One region of the Pectobacterium carotovorum genome, then DNA from elsewhere that is predicted to be linked to it. Evidence: predicted binding sites of a transcription regulator. Region 1 holds the regulator's gene; each other region holds the start of a gene.
What was found. Region 1 encodes LexA, which represses DNA repair genes until DNA is damaged. Its sites were predicted from a motif close to TNCTGTATGTACATACAGNA; they were not measured.
Positions count from the first base shown of each region.

Region 2: a site for LexA is predicted at 1,827-1,846, ahead of R9X49_RS10990 (DinI-like family protein). Genes of this name have one in related genera too.
Region 3: a site for LexA is predicted at 1,775-1,794, ahead of rmuC (DNA recombination protein RmuC). Genes of this name have one in related genera too.

Region 1 covers NZ_JAXAFK010000002.1:306,219-312,835, forward strand. Annotated here, with positions in the region: gene plsB (glycerol-3-phosphate 1-O-acyltransferase PlsB) at 1-762, opposite strand, end outside; gene R9X49_RS13395 (diacylglycerol kinase) at 890-1,255, shown strand; gene lexA (transcriptional repressor LexA) at 1,366-1,974, shown strand; gene R9X49_RS13405 (CsbD family protein) at 2,473-2,682, shown strand; gene zur (zinc uptake transcriptional repressor Zur) at 2,746-3,255, opposite strand; gene R9X49_RS13415 (pirin family protein) at 3,377-4,075, opposite strand; gene R9X49_RS13420 (LysR family transcriptional regulator) at 4,189-5,085, shown strand; gene R9X49_RS13425 (glutathione S-transferase family protein) at 5,156-6,151, opposite strand; gene R9X49_RS13430 (DoxX family protein) at 6,260-6,617, opposite strand, start outside.
Region 2 covers NZ_JAXAFK010000001.1:2,452,605-2,459,221, reverse strand. Annotated here, with positions in the region: gene R9X49_RS11000 (GDSL-type esterase/lipase family protein) at 1-1,257, shown strand, start outside; gene R9X49_RS10995 (hypothetical protein) at 1,273-1,494, opposite strand; gene R9X49_RS10990 (DinI-like family protein) at 1,555-1,791, opposite strand; tRNA gene R9X49_RS10985 (tRNA-Arg) at 1,959-2,035, opposite strand; gene R9X49_RS10980 (DUF3772 domain-containing protein) at 2,433-4,886, shown strand; gene R9X49_RS10975 (D-amino-acid transaminase) at 4,967-5,827, opposite strand; gene dgcA (N-acetyl-D-Glu racemase DgcA) at 5,870-6,617, opposite strand, start outside.
Region 3 covers NZ_JAXAFK010000006.1:232,493-239,109, reverse strand. Annotated here, with positions in the region: gene rmuC (DNA recombination protein RmuC) at 168-1,730, opposite strand; gene argH (argininosuccinate lyase) at 1,964-3,337, opposite strand; gene argB (acetylglutamate kinase) at 3,400-4,173, opposite strand; gene argC (N-acetyl-gamma-glutamyl-phosphate reductase) at 4,211-5,215, opposite strand; gene argE (acetylornithine deacetylase) at 5,418-6,569, shown strand.

The sequences.
Region 1 (6,617 bases):
TTCCATCAGCGCAATCGCGTTCTGCTGCGCTTTCTCAGTAGAAATCTTCTTACTGCGCGCCTCATCGTCTACGGCTTTCTTGATTGCTTTGGAATCCAGCAGCTTATTAAACAGCTCCTGACGTACCGGCAAACGCGGGCCAACCGCCGCCAAACGCTGGCGGGAGAAGTGCATACGCGCGACGCGCGCCAGTTTGTGGGCTATGGTTTTGTCAGTACCATGTTCGGTCGCCATATAGCGCAGCGACACCGGGCTGGAGAAGCGGACAAAGCTGTCTCGGCCTAGCCACAGGACGGCGAAGAATTTCTCAATGCCGTTGAGCAAGCGCAGGTGTGGTGCGGCCTGAGCGTGGCTTTCCCGACCCGGAGAACGCCCAAACATTACAGAAACCGGCACCATCTGTACGTCTAAATCTGGATTAGCGCGATGCAAATCCAGATAGTCGTGGAACAGCTTGACGGATTTCTGCTTGGGAACGTAATAGCGAAAGACGCGCGGCCCGTCATTAATAAAGACGTGGCTGGGGAGTTCGACGCCGTTGAATTCGAACGACTGCGAGGGATCGGGTAACCCCAATGCCAGGCACTTCGCACGTAGCGTCAAGAGATCTGCCTGAGAGTTATAAGGCAGAACATAGAGTATAGGACGTGAGGGATCTAACCCTAGCTCGACCACGGGATCTGCGGGAATAACTTTGCTTTTAACCAGCAGTTTTAGTGGGAGATTCAATAGTTTATAGTAAATTTTACGCCAACCTGACATAACAACTTGGAGCCTCTTGTTAGCAATGCGCCGCAAGGATACCAGAAACTGCGCCGGAGATCTGTGGTGATGAGACAACGTAGGTGCGTTAAAATGCGAACTATTTTGCGTAAATAATGGAGGATAAATGAATAAAGCAACGGGGATGACCCGGATTATTAAGGCGACCGGTTATTCCCTTAAGGGGCTAAAGCAGGCGTGGCAGCATGAGGCGGCGTTTCGTCAGGAAACAATACTGACGATTGTCGGCGTGATTATTGCGTGTTTGCTGCCAGTTACGCTGGTCGAAAAACTGCTGCTGATCGGGTCTGTCGTATTGATTATGCTTTTTGAGTTGGCTAATAGCGCGATTGAAGCAGTTGTCGATCGTATTGGCCCTGAGCATCACGAATTATCCGGAAGGGCGAAAGATATCGGCTCGGCGGCTGTTTTTGTTGCCATCGTGTTAGCCGCTGTCGTGTGGGGCAGCATCCTCTGGCAACATTTTGCCTGACGGTACGCATAAATGAATAAAAGTCAGAGGCTTTGCCGATATCTCCATTCCCAATTGTGGCTTACCTGTATATACTCACAGCAAGACTGTATAAACAACCAGGGGGCGGAATGAAAGTATTAACAGCAAGGCAGCAGCAGGTTTATGACCTGATCCGCGATCATATTGCGCAGACCGGAATGCCGCCAACGCGCGCGGAAATTGCTCAACAGCTGGGGTTTCGCTCTCCCAATGCGGCTGAAGAACATCTGAAAGCGCTGGCGCGTAAAGGTGTGATTGAAATTGTATCGGGTGCTTCTCGCGGTATTCGTCTGCTGATGGAAGAAGAGACGGGTATTCCTCTGGTTGGTCGCGTGGCTGCAGGTGAGCCTCTGCTGGCGCAGGAACATATCGAATGTCACTATCAGGTTGACCCAGCCATGTTCAAACCCAGCGCTGACTTTTTGCTGCGGGTGAGCGGTATGTCGATGAAAGATATTGGTATTATGGATGGCGATTTACTGGCCGTGCATAAAACAGAAGATGTACGCAACGGTCAGATTGTCGTCGCACGTATTGATGATGAAGTGACGGTGAAGCGCCTGAAAAAGCAGGGCAATACAGTGCATCTTCTCGCGGAAAACGAAGAGTTTGCCCCCATTGTTGTCGACCTGCGTCAACAAAGCTTTTCGATAGAAGGCTTAGCGGTTGGCGTCATTCGTAACAGTGACTGGAGCTAACGATTCACCGAGATGCACTGCTCGTCTGTTTGAGTCAGTGCATCATCCTCTTTGTGTTAATTGCTTCATGTGCTAGTCACTTTATGTGTGGGTTGCCCCCGTGTGTTAATCTGCTGGCTGTATATATTTCGTTACATTTAGCGTGCGTTTTCTGCGATTCCTCTTACCACCTGTTTTTCCTCTGCTTTTGCGGTGATTTTCTCTTTCTTAACGTCTTGCCCAGTTACTGATTCCTGGTTTTTCATTTTAAGTGAAATATTCGGCTATAATTTTTATCAAGGTAAGCATTTTAATCTTGATTTGGTCGTTTGGTGATTGATTACCAGCCATCACATTTAGGTTAGCCCGGCAGTCAAGGGAGACAGTGGCGAAGAACACCGTGATGGTTCACACCATGATGACGCTGCTTACTGAATAGACCGATTTATCTGACACTGACGCCTACGTCGGTAGTCATGATTCATTTATGCGCAATACACCTAAGGTATGGAGATTCTTATGAATAAAGACCAAGCCAGCGGTAACTGGAAACAGTTTAAAGGTAAAGCGAAAGAGCAATGGGGTAAATTAACGGATGACGATCTGACGGTCATCGAAGGTAAGCGTGACCAACTGGTAGGGAGAATCCAGGAGCGTTACGGGTACGCAAAAGAAGCGGCAGAGAAAGAAGTGAAGCACTGGGAAGAGCACCACAAATATCACTGGTAGTGAACGCGATAGCTCTTCGCTGAAAGGACGATAGCCCTCGGGGCTATCGTTTTTTAATAGAGATTAACGCTTTTTAATCGGAACCGTATGGTCGTGATCGCAATGATCCGGCTGATTGCACGATGCCACTTCCTGACAGCCACCACACAGCCCGTGAGCTTCCACAACGCTGTGGCGTAGCGTAAATCCTGACTGCTGTGCCAGACTACGCAGCGTTTCTTCTACACCTTCGGTTTGACGTTCTGTAACCTGTCCGCAGCGATCGCAGATGAACAGAGCTGACGTATGGCTGTGGTCTTCGATATGGTGACACAGCACGTAGCTGTTGTTTGACTCGACGCGATGAATGAAGCCTTGTTCCAGCAGAAAATCCAGTGCGCGATAGACGGTCGGCGGTTTCGCCTGAGGTTCGGAAACGCGCAGCAGATCCAGCAGGTCATAAGCGCTGATAGCACCGGACTGCTGTGCCATTAGGCGTAAAACCTCTAACCGCTGCGGCGTGAGACGCACAGCGCGCTGCTGACAAATCTGTTCAGCCTGGGCAAGAAGTTTGTCCTGTTTGGTTGAATCCATTGTCATATCACCCTGACGCATTGAGGAACAAGACGGATATCTTACCACGACTGAATAAAAACGCCGAACTGGCGGCGTTTTCCTGCAAAAACCACTTCCTGTAAAAACAACGGACAGAACGCTACACGACCAGGTCGATGAGCAGCGCTCGCAAAGGTGCTTCTGCCTGTAGCGTCAACGCTGCTTCTTCTTTAATAAAGGCACCGTCGCCGCAGTGTAGGGCTTCACTGTGCTGACCGCCTTTTACCACCATTGAACCGTGGATCAACTGGAGGTATGCCTGATTGCCCTGTAGTGCGATCGTGCTTTGCTCATTCTGCTGGAGATCGACATGATGGATCCAAACCTGCTGGCGTAGTTGCAGGCTGGTCTGTTCACCTTCCGGCGAGGCAAGCAGAGTATGGCTTGATGGATCTAATTCCATGCGCTGTAACGGGCTGTTCTCTCGGGTCTGGCAGGCGTTCAGCCATAGTTGCAGCCTCGTCAGTGGCTTACTGGCGTTGGTATTATGTTCGCTATAGCTGACGTTTGGCTGAGTGGCGAGCAACAGCACATCTCCGGCTTTGGCCTGAATGTGGCAACCGTTGCTGTCGCGGTATTCTGCCTCACCCTGAAGAATAATATTCAGGATATCAACCCGTGGGTAGGTTCGCGGCTGGAATGATGCCCCCGGCGCCAATACTTCCTGATTGAGCACGCGCAGAGAGGCGTAGCCCAGCAGCTGTGGGTCAAAATAGTGACCAAAAGAGAATGTATAGCGTGCCTGCAACCAGCCATAGTCGGCCTGGCCGCATTGCCCCGCTGCTCTTCGTGTGATCATAATCTTTATCCCCCCAGATAATTATTTCTTAAACCGATAGTAATTGTGTGGACGTTGGATTGTTAGCTAGTTAATCTGGTGGGTATATTCAAAATTCCTGAATGAGTACGAAGATGGCGAAAGAACGAGCATTGACGCTGGAAGCCTTGAGGGTTATGGATGCGATCGATCGTCGTGGCAGCTTTGCCGCTGCGGCAGACGAACTGGGTAGAGTGCCTTCGGCGCTGAGCTATACCATGCAGAAACTGGAAGAAGAGTTGGATGTGGTGTTGTTCGATCGTTCCGGACATCGTACTAAATTCACGAATGTCGGGCGCATGCTACTGGAACGTGGGCGTATCCTGCTGGAAGCCGCGGATAAGCTCACTACGGATGCGGAAGCACTGGCACGCGGCTGGGAAACGCACCTGACGATTGTGACGGAAGCGCTTATTCCGACTCAGCGACTTTTTCCCTTAATCGATAAGCTGGCGCTCAAAGCGAATACGCAGGTGTCGATTCTGACGGAAGTGCTGGCGGGTGCGTGGGAGCGTCTTGAGCAAGGGCGTGCCGATATCGTGATTGCGCCGGACATGCATTTTCGCGCCTCTTCAGAAATGAATACCCGCAAGCTGTACACGATGAATAACGTCTATGTCGCCAGCCCAGAGCACCCGATTCATCAGGAACCTGAACCGCTGTCGGATGCGACCCGGGTGAAATACCGTGGAATTGCGGTGGCGGACACGGCGCGTGAGCGCCCGGTTCTGACCGTGCAACTGTTGGATAAACAGCAGCGTCTGACGGTGAGCTCGCTGGATGATAAGCGGCGTGCGCTGCTGGCGGGATTAGGTGTTGCGACCATGCCTTATCCAATGGTTGCACAAGATATTGCCGAAGGGCGTTTACTGGTGATTGGTCCGGAGCATCAGATGGAAAGCCAGATTATTATGGCATGGCGGCGAGACAGCATGGGCGAGGCGAAATCCTGGTTCCTGCGTGAAATTCCGAAGTTGCTGAACCAGCCCTAAATCCCGCGCTTTTTGCGGCAAGGTGTGGGCCACACCTTGCCGTGCACTTCATTACTAATCGACAAACGCCTCAGTATAAACTGACAAACGTCTTATCACGCTGATGAGGCTGGTTCAGATCCTGCTCTGGACCCAGCGAAATCACGCCATGCGGATTAATGGTGCCGTGGCTACGATAGTAGTGGTGACGAATGTGTGCCATATCGACGGTATCGGCGATGCCGGGCATCTGATAAATATCACGCAGAAAACCGAACAGGTTTGGATAATCACTCAGACGATATTTATCGCATTTAAAATGCGTGTGATAGACCGGATCGAAACGGATCAGCGTCGTCCACAGCCGCAGATCGGCTTCGGTTAACTGCTCACCGGTGAGATAGCGCTGTTTTGCCAGTATGGCTTCCAGATCGGATAACGCGGCGAAAACGGTCGTCGCGGATTCATCATAGGCTGACTGACTCGTTGCAAAACCGGCTTTGTAAACGCCGTTGTTGACCTTGTCGTAAATCCAGCCGTTCAATTCATCAATCTGAGTGCGTAGCGCTTCTGGATAGTAATCTCCCGCCGTGGCTCCTACGCCGTCAAAAGCGCTGTTCAGCATACGGATGATATCGGCGGATTCGTTACTGACGATGGTGTGCTGCTCGGTGTCCCACAGGACGGGCACGGTCACCCGACCGCTGTAGTCCGGTTTGGCGTGCAGGTAGAGTTGGTAGAGGAATTCGTGCTGATAGAGCGAATCACCCGTCGCGCCCTCAAAATCGGTACCGAACGTCCAGCCGTGATCGAGCATGAGCGGATGAACCACCGAAACCGCGATATGATCTTCTAATCCCTTCAACTGCCGCATGAGCAGCGTGCGGTGTGCCCACGGACAGGCGAGCGAAACATAGAGATGATAACGACCGGATTGGGCGGGAAAGCCGCCTTTGCCGGTGAGGCCGGGTGCGCCATCGGGCGTTACCCAGTTGCGGAATGCGGATTCTGAACGCTTAAAGTGACCGCCGGTAGATTTGGTTTCATACCAGGTATCGTGCCATACGCCGTCAACCAGTTGTCCCATAAATCCTCCCGTTAGTGAGTGATGATAAGACGACGGCAAGCCTGGTATGCTTGCCGTCTAATTCGTTATTCGACTATTAAGTGTAGTACAGGCCGGACAAGGCTTGTCTTACCACTTTTTGCCCAGCAGGCGGTCGATGCTGAATGCGCCAGGACCTGTTACAGCCAGCAGGAGGTAGCCACCAGCGATGGTCAGGTTTTTCATGAACATCAGTTGGTTCATGCCTTCCGCAAAGTTAGAGTGGAAAATCAGTGCGGTCAGCAGCGTAAAGCCCGCGGTGAACAGTGCAACGGTACGCGTCAGCAGACCGAACAGCACCGCCAGACCACCACCCAGTTCCAGCAGAATCGTCAGCGGCAGCAGGAAGGTCGGTACGCCCATCGCCTGCATATATTGTTGTGTGCCTGCGTAGGCATCACCCAGCTTACCGTAACCTGCAACGATAAACAGAATCGGCATTAAGATA
Region 2 (6,617 bases), on a different contig from region 1:
ATCATGCTCGGCGTTAATGACATCAAATCCGCCACGAACAACGGAAATAACCCCGCAGATATCGACGGTGATTCGCTATACGGCGTCAAAAATTATGCAGTAGTGATGCGAAAATTCGTGGCGCGCGAGCTGCTGCGCGGCCGCTGCGTTGTGGTGTTAGGCATGACGCAATGGGTTAGCGGTGCGAACCTGTCCCCGATGGGGAATATGACAGAATGTTATCTATCTGAGACATACAATGCCGCAGCTAATGCTGTCGCTAGTGAGTTCGGGTGCATGTTCGTAGACACGATGAAGGATGTGATTCAACAATTTGGCATCAGCGAGTCGTGTCACGATGGAATTCATCTTCGTGCCGATTTTCTTGAAATAATCGGCAAGCGTTTTGCGTGCGTATTCATGCACATAGACTATAAAAATCCTCGTAAGATACGCCACGGTGATGTGTTTATACCCGGATTTTTTCAGAATCCAATATCATCAAATCGCACGATAATACGCAGCGAGTTCACGAACGGCTCATCGCCCCCACTAGGCGGCGGCACAGACAATCCTGAGGCGATCGGTGTAATGTTGCCTAATGACGATCTTGGCGGCAGTGTGACGTTCGCAATTTATGTTGATGAAGATAATGTGGTGGCATTTCCATCGATAAATCCCGATGGTAAGCCTTTTTCATTGGATCTGATAATCGACGATGGCGCTACACAGCCGGATTATCCTTCTGACGTTGAAATCATTCCTGTTCTTCGTGACCGTCAATACATAGTCTCCGGTCGATCAATCAGTGGGTCGGGGCTGCGTAATCGCACAACTGAAAAATATACAGTTCAGCGTGTAAATGGCTGCTACATGCACGTTACTACGCGCGGCTGGCACATGCTTACGTTCGCCGCAGGCCAGAACGCAGGTGTTGCGGCAATCGAAGGTGTCATTTTTGATAGCTGGGCAAACGTCCGCAATAATGATGTGTTTGGTGGTGTTTCAGGGATGTTGTTCAGGCGGGGTGTCGCCAGCACAATGACCGGATTTGTGAACGCGTGTACGTCAGAAGCGACAGGTGTGTTTGATGTGACAATCAGTAATCTTGTACCTGAAAATTATCGCGTCGAAGTCGAGTACACCGAAGACGCAACGCTCATTCATCATCGAGTGATATTTAAAGCCGAGGGGTCGTTCCGCATCCAGTTCTATAACGCCGCTGGTGCGCTAGTTAACCCGACTTCATTTAGAGCTACCGTGATCGGCGGAAGATAGCCGATCACGCACACATCACGCAAAAAACGACAAGCGCCCGGCGATAATATCCAAAGCATCTTCTAGAGTCGGCACTGGGTCTATATGAATCGCTGGCGCGTCAGTTTCGCCGACGTGTACAGCGACATAAAACCCAGAATCCTCGATCACTGCATATGAACCGAGCGGGCAATCAGTCAGCATGTCGTTATCGTCGAGTACGCAGATTGTCGTTCCGTGATAATTAATAATTTCCATGATTTCACTATACCGATTGAGATAGAACAATCAGCCTATCATGTGAATTTTTCCGTGTAATTAGTCGATCAACCAATCATTGGACTCATCGAACATTTCTTCTACAACGCGAGCGATGATCGATTTATCAGATTTGCTCGCGTCGGTATTGATGCCGTTCGCCTGCATCGCCTTTGCTTTCACTGCGGCATCTGGAAAGACTCTGTGAACTCGCTTTGTTAGCTCGCCTTCAATTAGTGAGTGAGCATTGCGGATGCTGGATACGTTGCGTTTATCGTAGATCAGTTCAACAAACATTACGGGATACCTCGGTTAAGTTGGTGAGGTATTTATACTGTATGAATAAACAGTGGTCAATGATTGCTATTTTCAACGCATCGGCAGTATTGTGACGCACAACACCCGTTAAGACACCTGTTAATGGTGATTGGGTTTGTATTTTTTAGGTAAGTTACTAATTTTAATGGTACGCCCTACAGGATTCGAACCTGTGACCTACGGCTTAGAAGGCCGTTGCTCTATCCAACTGAGCTAAGGGCGCATTGCGCAAAGAAATGGCTGCTGCTTGTCACAACAGTGGGCTGGATTATACCCACACGTCCCAGTGAGTCAACGGGTTGGCGCTGGATTTACGCTATACGGTGAATCCCTGTACAACTTTGGCGAATGTCGCTTTTCCTGGTGTGACTTTTTTGCACAATTGCGAGCCTCGTCCACATGAACTACATATAGCAGTGAGAATTTCAGTTTTATCTGCTGGATACGTTCAGTAATTCTTTTCAAGTTATGATCGGACGTATTCTGCATCCTACGCTGTTGGTACACTATGCCCGCATTCGTTGGGTTTTGGATGAGTGTGGGCTGCTTTCACGTACCGGGTTTATCGCTCGGTCATTTGTGGATCCGCTATTTTGTCGAACTTTGGAACCTTTTGATTTATGAACATTCTTTCATCCGCATTCTTGCGCGTTTGTCTGCTGGCGATGTTGATGCTGCCTGTTGGATATGCAGCGGCGGCGAATGCGGATTCTGATCCTGACCCACAGCCTGCGCAGACCGATGCGCCAGTAAAAATTAATGTTGATGCCGAGTTGGTCAAGCTGCAAAAACAGTTAGATAACATCAAGCAGCAGGTTTCAGGCACCAATAACGACAGCAAGTTTGGCGCGTTGAATGACACCACGCAGGAACTGGTGAATAGCGCCAACGAACTTGCTAATGCGGTAGTACCGCAGCGCGCTCAAATTCAGGCTCAACTGGATGTTTTAGGGCCAGCGCCAGAGTCCGGCTCCAGTATTAATGAAACCAGTGAAGTGACGCGTAAGCGAAACAGTTTGAATGCGCAAAAAGCAAAAATGGATGCGCAGATCGAGCAGATTCAGGCGTTACGCACTGGCGCGTCCAACCTGTCAGCGCAAATTGTTACTCTGCGCCGTAATGCGCTGAAAACGCAGTTGGCATTGAATTCCGGCAGCATTCTGGGCGGGCGCTTCTGGGCACCGGTTGTGACTCCGCAGGCCGAAGATGTCCGTCGCCTGAGTGCCTTTCAGGATCAGATAAGCGATGCCTTTACGGTAGCCTGGGAGCCAGACTGGCGTTATGGTTCCGCACTCCTGATTTTGATCGCTATGGTCATGAGTTCGGCAGGGCGCCGATATATGGAGAAATGCCTAGCCTGGGCGGGAATTAACTGGCTGCCAGAAGGGCGTCTGCGGCGGAGTTTTTTAGCTACGGCGTCGGTTATCTCAACTGTGGTTACGATCGGTATTGCAGTGAATTTGATCGATTTTACGTTTACGCGCCACGGTGAGGCTTCTGAACGCGTCGTGTCGTTCCTGGATGCGCTGGTGAGACAGGCCATTTTCTGCTCGATGGTGGCTGGGTTAGGGCGAGCGTTCCTTTCGAATCAGCGTCCTTCCTGGCGTTTGCCTGCGATTGCTAACCCCGTCGCAAAAGCCATGAAGCCGTTTCCTGTGGTTGCCGCAGGCATTATTCTGATCTTTGGTTTTATTGAACAGGTGACCGCGACGGTGGGCACATCGGTCGCAGCAACCATTATGGTGAACGGCTTATCTGCGCTGTTCCTCGCATTCACCGCAGGGACGATCGCGCTGAAAAGCGATCAGATTCGTCGGCAGATGGTGCATTCAGGGGAGCAGCCGGAAGCCCGTTCGACGTTATCCGGCGTTATTCATCTTGCGGTATTGGCGACGGCATTCTCGATTTTGGTGTCGCTGGTCATCGGTTATATCTCACTGGCCCGTTTTCTGGCGTTCGAGCTGGTGTGGATTGGCATGGTGTTCTCGTGCCTGTATTTGTTCTCAACGTTTATTACCGATATCTGCGAAAGCCTCTTTTCCCCTAACAATGCTAGCGGCAAGCGGATGAAAAATTCGCTCAATCTGGACGACCGCCACCTGGCTCAGGCCACCTTGATTCTGTCGGCCAGCGGCAAAGTGCTTTTAATCTTAATGGCGGCGGTTGCCTTACTTAACGGCACGTTTGGCACCACTACGCCGCTGGAACTGGTGCAAAAAGCCGTTGAAATCTGGGGCGGAAAAGGGCTGGAAACGCTGAGCATTGTGCCTGCGCATCTGGTCAATGCGGTGCTCTTTCTGGTCGTGGGGGTTTATGTTTTACGCTCCTCAAAACGCTGGCTGGAAGATGAATTTCTTCCTAAAACGACGTTAGAGCGTGGAATCCGTGCGTCGCTGGTGACGCTGTTCAGCAACATCGGCTACATCCTGATTATCCTGCTGACGTTGGCGACATTGGGGATTGAATGGAACAAGCTGGCATGGATTGTCAGCGCGCTGTCGGTGGGTATCGGTTTTGGTTTACAGGAGATAGTGAAGAACTTTATCTCCGGCCTGATTTTGTTGACGGAGCGCCCGGTGAAAGTAGGGGATTCGGTCAGCATCAGCGGGGTTGAAGGGGATATCCGGCGGATTAACGTGCGTGCGACGGAAATTCAGCTGGGTGACCGTTCGACGGTGATCGTGCCGAACTCTCAATTTATCTCACAGAATGTGCGTAATATTACGATGGGGAATCCGTTTGGGGTTGCCACGCTGGCGCTGACGTTCCCGCTGGATATCGATCCTGAAGAAGTCCGGGCACTGCTACTGGATGCCTATATCAACCACGATGCGATTCTGGAATCACCAGCACCGTCAGTGAAGTTCAGCCAGTTGAACCCAACGGGCATGGTGCTGAGCGTAACGGGCTATGTCAGCAGCCCGAGAATGGTATCGGAAGCGAAAAGCGATCTGTTGTTTGCGATCATCAAGCGACTGCGGGAATCTAATATTCCGCTGGCCGTACCGCAGAAGATGGTGCTGGAGAACTCGGGGTTTGCGCTGTCTGACAGCATTTCGGGTGACGACAAGTAGTTCGCTCAGTCATCCGTTATCCGGCATTGAACGGGTAACGGATGAATATCGAAGCCGTGCTTACAGGATGTGACGCGCGGCTATTTTCCCTGCTGTTTAATCATATCAAGATAGATTTCACGCAACCGCTGAGTAATTTTTCCGGGTTTGCCATCACCGATCGTTTTTCCATCCAGCATCACGACGGGGAGGACCAGCATGGTGGCTGAGCTGACAAAAATCTCTTTGGCGTGATAGGCCTCTTCCGGCGTAAAACACCGTTCTTCCAGCGCAATGCCATCCTTTTCTGCCAGCTTGAGCAGCGACTGACGGGTAATACCGTGCAGAATATCGTTGCTGAGTGGGCGGGTCACAACCGTGTTGTCATGCAGGACGATGTAACAGTTGCAGGAGCTGCCTTCGGTAATGAAACCCTCTTCGACAAAGAAAGCGTCATCAGCCTGATTGGCATGGGCGTACTCTTTTGCCAGGCTGGCGGCGAGCAGGCTGACGGTTTTGATATCTCGGCGATGCCAGCGAATATCCTCGGTGGTGACAACGTGCAGGCCGGTTGTGGCTTTCGGGTTACCGACCAGCGAACGTGCCTGAGTGAATAACACCAGCGTGGATTTGACGTCAGCAGAAGGGAAATAGAAATCACGATCGCCGGCGTTGCCGCGGCTAAGCTGTAAATAGATCGCGCCTTCTTTCAGATCGTTTTTATTGATCAGCTCATCGTGAATGATTTTTAGCGCCTCAGGGGTGACGGGCAACGTGAGCGAGAGCTCGCGGCAGGAGCGTTGCAGGCGAGTGATATGATCGGGGAAATCAACCAGCTTGCCATCGATGACCGCCGTCACTTCATAGACGGCATCGGCAAACAGGAAACCACGATCAAATACAGAAATTTTTGCTTCATTTTCTTCCAGATACTGTCCATCAACATAAACAAGACGTTGCATCACAACACTCCTTAATAGTTGCTCAATGCAGGTTAACGCGCGTTATCCCCACAATAATGCGTTGGGCGGTAATATTTCGCTACCGTTATAGTGCAGCCCGTTAGTGCGATCGCGCTGTAAAAGCAGCGGACCGTCCAAATCGACCACGGCGGCACCTTGCGCGACGACAAACGCGGGTGCCATCGAGAGTGAGGTACTCACCATGCAGCCGACCATGATTTGTAATCCTTGCGCCTGTGCGTCGTTGCGCAGGCGTAGGGCTTCCGTTAGCCCGCCGGTTTTATCCAGCTTGATGTTGATCATGTCATAGCGCCCGGCCAGGGGGGCCAGCGACTGGCTGTCATGACAGGATTCATCGGCACAGACGGGAATCGGGCGGGGCAGGTCTGCTAGCACATCATCTTTGCCCGCTGGGAAAGGTTGCTCGATCATCGTTACACCCAGTGCGGCGAGTTCAGGAACCAGCTTCAGATAGCGCTCGGTGTTCCATCCCTCATTGGCGTCCACAATCAGACGGGCTAATGGCGCGCCTTTGCGAACGGCGGCAACTCTGGCCAGATCGTTTGCGTCTGCCAGTTTTAATTTGAGAAGAGGGCGATTGGCATGATGTATCGCGGCGTGCCGCATACGATCTGGCGTATCCAGCGATAGGGTATAGGCCGTCTCCAACGCCAGCGGCGAGGGGAGATTCAAACGTTGCCAAATGCGTTGCTGATGCTGTTTGCACTCCAGATCCCAGAACGCACAATCCAGCGCGTTGCGTGCCGCACCTGCGGGCAGAATGGTTTGT
Region 3 (6,617 bases), on a different contig from region 1:
GTCAAATTTCGGGTCTACCCATTTATGGTGAGAGTGTACCAGACCCGGATAAAAACCCCACTGCACTAATTTCTTTCGCATAGCATGGTGCCAAGCCCGCGAAATCCCTACCCATTTATATCCGTCATACTTCAAGCTGCTTGTGCATTGGCTTCACGCCACTCAAATTATTTAGGATAGGTTACGGGTAGAGTGGGGGGGGCCTCTGCTTCCCCCTCCGTTTTCACGGTGGGTGAGACAGCATCGGGTGCGACAGAACCCGGTAATTCATCGCGTTCAGCGTGCTCATGGGCCGTCGCTTTTTCGGCCAATGACGGGCTGATCGTGCGTTTAATTTCTACCCCCAGCGCGCGGAACCCCTCAGCCTGGCCAATAAGGTTACCACGCCCAGAGGAAAGTTTATTCATCGCCTGGCGATAAGTGCCCTGCGCTTTATCCAGACTCTGTCCCATCGTTTCCATGTCATCGACGAACAGCCGCAGTTTATCGTACAGCCGTGATGCTTTCTCAGCGATGTGCTGTGCATTGCGGCTCTGTTGTTCATAGCGCCATAGGTTGTTGATGGTACGCAGCGCCACCAGCAGCGTGGTCGGGCTGACCAGCATAATATTGTGCTTTAGCGCCTCGTTGATCAATTCGGGCTGGCGATCGATAGCAACCAGAAAAGCGGGCTCGACCGGAATAAACATCAGCACATAGTCTAGCGAACGCAGCCCCGGAAGCTGCTGGTAATCTTTGCTGCTCAGTTGCCGAATATGACTACGCACCGAGAGCAAATGTTCGTTCAGCGCCGTGTTGCGCTCGACGTCATCGTCACTATTGAAATAGCGCTCATAGGCCACCAGCGACATCTTGGCATCGATCACGACATCTTTGCCCTGCGGTAAACGAACAATGACATCCGGCTGCAGGCGGCTATTTGCCCCCGTTTGCACGCTGACCTGCGTCTGATACTCATAGCCTTCACGTAGGCCGGAGGCTTCCAGCACGCGGCTTAGCACCACTTCGCCCCAGTTCCCCTGCGTTTTATTATCGCCCTTCAGCGCTTTCGTCAGGTTGATGGCTTCGTGTGCCATCTGCGCGTTCAGCTGTTGCAGATTGCGGATTTCATGCGCCAGCGTGTGACGCTCGCGCGCTTCTGCCCCAAAGCTATCCTGAACTTGGCGGCGAAAGCCATCAAGTTGCTCACGCAGCGGCATCAACAGCTTATCCAGACTCTGTTTATTTTGTTCATCCACTTTGCGGCCACTGTGTTCAAAAATCCGGTTCGCCAGATTCTCAAACTGCGTCGTCAACCGCTGTTCGCTATTTGCCAACAGCCGCTGCTTTTCTTCCGCCGCCATACGGGTTTCTTCCAGCCGAATGGTGACTTCCCGCAGCTCTGCTTCCTGCGCACTGTTGATTTCACGCAGCGTTCGCAGCTCCTGATTTAGCTGCACGCACTCGGCGCGAAGCTCACCCAGCTGTTGCAGCTTTTCGTGGCTGGCAGAGAGCTGAGCATGAACCGTGCGCAGCTCCAGCTCGTTTTGCCGCAGCCGCTGTTCATCCTGCTGCTTTGTCTGCTGCTGTTCGCTGAGCGACTGTTGAGTCTGCTGCAACGTCTGTGCCAGCAACCGCTGTTCGGTGCCATGCTGCGACAGCTTCTGCTGATGAATCAGGCTGGCAATCAGCCACCCGATCAGTAGCCCTACCGCGCCGCCGCCCAGACCATAAAATATGCTGATATCCACTTTGCCTCCGCAGGCCTTTCACGCTGTCGGTCAAGGTAAAATGATACTGTATGGATGTCCAGAAACAATTCAGGCGAGAGGGACGCTGAGCAGAAAAATGCGAGCCGCATTCCATATGAACATGGATAGATGATAATTTGCAGAAGAATCAGATGGGTAACACAGAAATTCCCCCAACGCGAAACACCACGTTGGGGGAACAGAAGGTACAAGCGTAGACCTATTCCAGTGTCTTAGCTCAGACGCTGCTTCGCATCACCGATCGCTTTAGCGACCTGCTGCGGTGACACGCCACCTTGTGCAGCACGCTTATCCAGACAGGATTGCAACGCCAGAATCGGGTAGACATCCTCACCAATCACGGCGCTGAATTTTTGCAGATCGGCCAGCGGCAACGCTTCCAGCGCTTTACCCTGACGAATGGCTTCAACCACCGCTTCACCCACGATATGGTGCGCTTCACGGAACGGAACGCCTTTCGCGACCAGATAGTCTGCCAGCTCCGTCGAGTTCGCGTAGCCTTGCTCAGCCGCTTCTTTACAGCGCGGACGTTTAACCTGAATGCCTTCCAGCACCAGACCCGCCATCATCAGGCAGTCGTGCCAGGTATCCAGCGCGTCAAACAGCCCTTCTTTGTCTTCCTGCATGTCTTTGTTATACGCCAGCGGCAAGCCCTTAAGCGTCATCATCATGCCGGTCAACGCACCCTGTACGCGGCCACATTTACCGCGAATCAGCTCCAGCGCATCTGGGTTTTTCTTCTGCGGCATCAGGGAAGAACCGGATGTCACACGGTCAGACAGCTCAACGAACGCGCCTTCACCACTGTTGAAGAAGATCAGATCTTCGGCAAAACGCGACAGGTGGATCATGCCGATCGAGGCATCGGACAGCAGTTCCAGTACATGATCGCGATCGGAAACCGTGTCCAAACTGTTACGCGTGGCCGAGGCAAACCCGAGCCAGCCCGCCAGTTGCTCACGGTCAATCGGATAGGCCGTTCCCGCCAGCGCACCACAGCCCAGCGGGCTGACATCCAGACGCTTCAGCGTATCTTCCAGACGGCTTTCATCACGCGCCAGCATCTCGTGATAGGCCAGACACCAGTGTGCAAACGTCACTGGCTGCGCGCGCTGCAAGTGGGTGTAACCCGGCATCACCGCATCCTGATTGGCTTCCGCCGTCGTGACCAGCGCCTGACGCAGCTGGCGTACCGACAGCAGCAGCTCTGCAATCTGCGCTTTGCACCAGAGTTTCAGGTCAGTCGCGACCTGATCGTTACGGCTACGACCGGTATGCAGCTTTTTACCTAAATTGCCGACTTTCTCAATCAGGCGCTGTTCAACCCAGCTGTGAATGTCTTCTGCATCGCTTTGCAGGATCATCTCAGGATCAGCCTGTACCTCAACCAGCAGCGCATTCAGCGCCTGTTCTAACTGCTGCTGCTCCTGCTCGCTAAGCACATTGACCGTCACCAGCGCTTTCGACCAGCCGATCGAGCCAACGATGTCCTGTTCTGCCAGACGGTAATCAAACCGCAGTGAGTCATTAAATTGTTTAAAACGCTGATCTGCTGCCTGACTAAACCGACCGCCCCACAAAGCCATAATCCTTACTCCCAAAAATATCATTCACGTTGGTATCGCATCATGCCATACCCAGAAACGACTTACGCCAGAATACGCGTACCAATCGCCACGCCGTTGAACAGCGCAGGTAGCTGCTCGGCATGACGCCAGCTAGCGATATCAACCGGACGACCCAGCGCACGCGCGGCATCCAGCGCGGCGTTAACCTTAACAATCATGCCATCGGTAATGATGCCCTGAGCAATCAGCTGCTCGGCTTTCTCTGCCGTCATTTCGGCAATACGCTGGCCTTTACCGTCCAGAATGCCGCTCACGTCAGACAGCAGGATTAAATCCGCGCCCAGCGTTTGCGCCAGTGCCGTCGCCGCTTGGTCGGCGTTGACGTTCATCAGGTCGCCCTGCGCCGTAATACCGATGGAGCTGACGACAGGCAGGTAGCCCGCAGACAGCAGCGTGTTCAGCAGCGCAGGCGATCCCGCTTCTGCTTTACCCACAAAACCCAGTGCTTCATCGAGCTGCGTGACCGTCGTGCTGCCACCATCGCCCAGGCACAGGCCGACCGCGTTGATGTCATGCTTTTTCGCCCATGACAGCAGCGTCTTGTTGGCGGAACCCGCCAGCGCGCCGGTGATGATGTCGATCTGATCGGCAGGCGTGACGCGCAGGCCGTTTTTCTTCACGACAGGCAGCGACAGTTTCTTCATCAGCTCATCCACCAGACAGCCACCGCCGTGCACAATCACCAACGGACGCTGATGTTCCTGACGGTAAGTCACCAGCGCAGTGAACAGACGCTCCAGCGCTTCTTCGCTATCCAGTAAAACGCCACCTAATTTGATAATTAACGGATTCATTATGCTTCGCGCCTCGAAATGTCGGGACCAGTAGTCATTAAATTAACGATTGGGTTTCAGGGAAACCAAAACGAATGTTCATGCATTGCACGGCCTGTGCCGCTGCGCCTTTCAGCAGATTATCTTCGGTCGCCACGACGATCAGGTGCTCACCGTCAACGGAGAAACCGATATCGCAGAACGGCAGGCCGACAACGGATTTCAGCGCCGGAACGCCCTTGTCATACAGACGCACCAGTGGCTTATCGTGATAGGCGTTGTGGTAGGCTTCGGCGACATCCTGCTGCGTAACGCCCGGTTGCAGGCGGCAGGTGATGGTTTCCAGAATACCGCGAGCGAAGTTGCCCAAATGCGGCGTGAAGATCACTGGTGTGCCTAGGTGCGTTGAAATTTCAGGTTCATGACGGTGGTTGAAAATGCCGTACGGTTGAAAGCTGACTTCGCAGAAGCTATTGGTCATCGACGCTTTACGCCCCGCCCCGCTCACGCCGCTCACGGCATTAATCACCGGCCACTGGGCAGGATTCAGCAGTTGTGCGTCCAGCAGCGGCTTCAGCGCCAGCTGCGCGGCCGTTGGATAACAGCCCGGCACGGCAATCAGCTGTGCGTGTTTTACGCTTTCAGCGCGCCATTCGGCCAGACCGTAAACCGCTTTTGCCAGCCAGTCAGGGTGCTGATGCTCAAAGCCATAGTAGCGACGATAAAATTCGGCGTCCTGTACGCGGAACGCGCCGGATAAATCAAAAACGGTGCAGCCAGCCGCCAGAAAAACAGGGGCCAGATCGTGGCTGACTTTGTGGTCGGTCGCCAGAAACACGACATCCACACCTTTCGCCGCTTCTTCAGCATCGGTCAGCGGTTTTACCGGTACATCAATGATGCCTTTGAGCTGCGGATGTAAATCAGAAATCAATTTTCCTGCATCGACACTTTGCGCAGAAACCATCAAAGCGGTTATGTTCATCTGTGGGTGACGGTTCAGGTAGAGCGCAAGCTCCGCGCCGGTATAACCACTTGCACCAACAATCAGCGTATTCAGCATGGGATCCGTATACCTTCTTACTTATCTATGGAACAGGTAACAGGGCTCACCAGCGTCGGTACGCAGTTCACCCGCGAAGCTCAGTGAAAGTGACGAATCGCCATCGCCGTACCTTTGGGTTTCCTTTCACCGCGCATTATTGTATTTTTATTCACAATAAATGCATGAATATTGATACTATCCTAACCAGAGGCTGTCAACAGTGAAGATGAATTTACCCCCTTTTATTGAGCTATATCGGGCACTAATCGCTACACCGTCCATCAGTGCCACCGACAGCGCGCTCGATCAAAGTAATCAGACGTTAATCAACCTGCTGGCAGGCTGGTTCGGCGATCTCGGCTTCCATGTTGAAGTCCAACCGGTTCCCGGCACCCACAATAAATTTAATATGCTGGCGCGAATTGGTGAAGGAAAAGGCGGTTTATTGTTGGCAGGGCATACCGATACCGTCCCGTTCGACGACGGCCGCTGGACGCGCGATCCTTTCACGCTGACCGAACACGACAACAAGCTGTACGGTCTGGGTACCGCGGATATGAAAGGGTTCTTTGCCTTTATTCTGGATGCCTTGCGCGATATCGATCCAACCAAGCTGACAAAGCCACTCTATATTTTGGCAACAGCTGATGAAGAAACGACGATGGCGGGTGCCAAGTATTTCTCCGAATCCACGCAGATTCGCCCAGACTGCGCCATCATCGGCGAGCCAACCTCGCTGCAACCAGTGCGCGCCCACAAGGGCCACATGTCCAACGCGATCCGTATTCAGGGGCAGTCCGGTCACTCCAGCGATCCTTCGCGCGGCGTGAATGCGATTGAGCTGATGCACGAAGCCATTTCCCACCTGCTGGTGCTGCGTAACACGCTACAGGAACGCTATCACAACCCGATTTTCCACATTCCTCACCCGACCATGAACCTCGGTCATATTCACGGCGGCGATGCTGCTAACCGTATCTGCGGCTGCTGTGAACTGCATATGGATATTCGCCCGCTGCCGGGCATTACGCTTAACGATCTGGACGGGCTGCTGTCAGAAGCGCTTGAGCCCGTCAGCCAGCGCTGGCCGGGTCGGTTAACCATCAGCGAGCTGCATCCGCCGATTCCCGGCTATGAGTGCCCGCCCGATCACCGTCTGGTGTCAGTCGTAGAGAAGCTGCTGGGGACGAAAACGGAAATAGTGAACTACTGCACCGAAGCACCGTTTATTCAGACACTGTGCCCGACGCTGGTTCTGGGGCCGGGATCGATCGAACAGGCGCACCAGCCGGATGAATACATTGATACCAAGTTTATCAAGCCGACGCGGGAGCTGATTTCGCAGGTGATTCATCACTTCTGCCATCACTGATCCGACGCAAACGGCCTTGTCAGCGACGCTGGCAGGGCTATTTTGAGA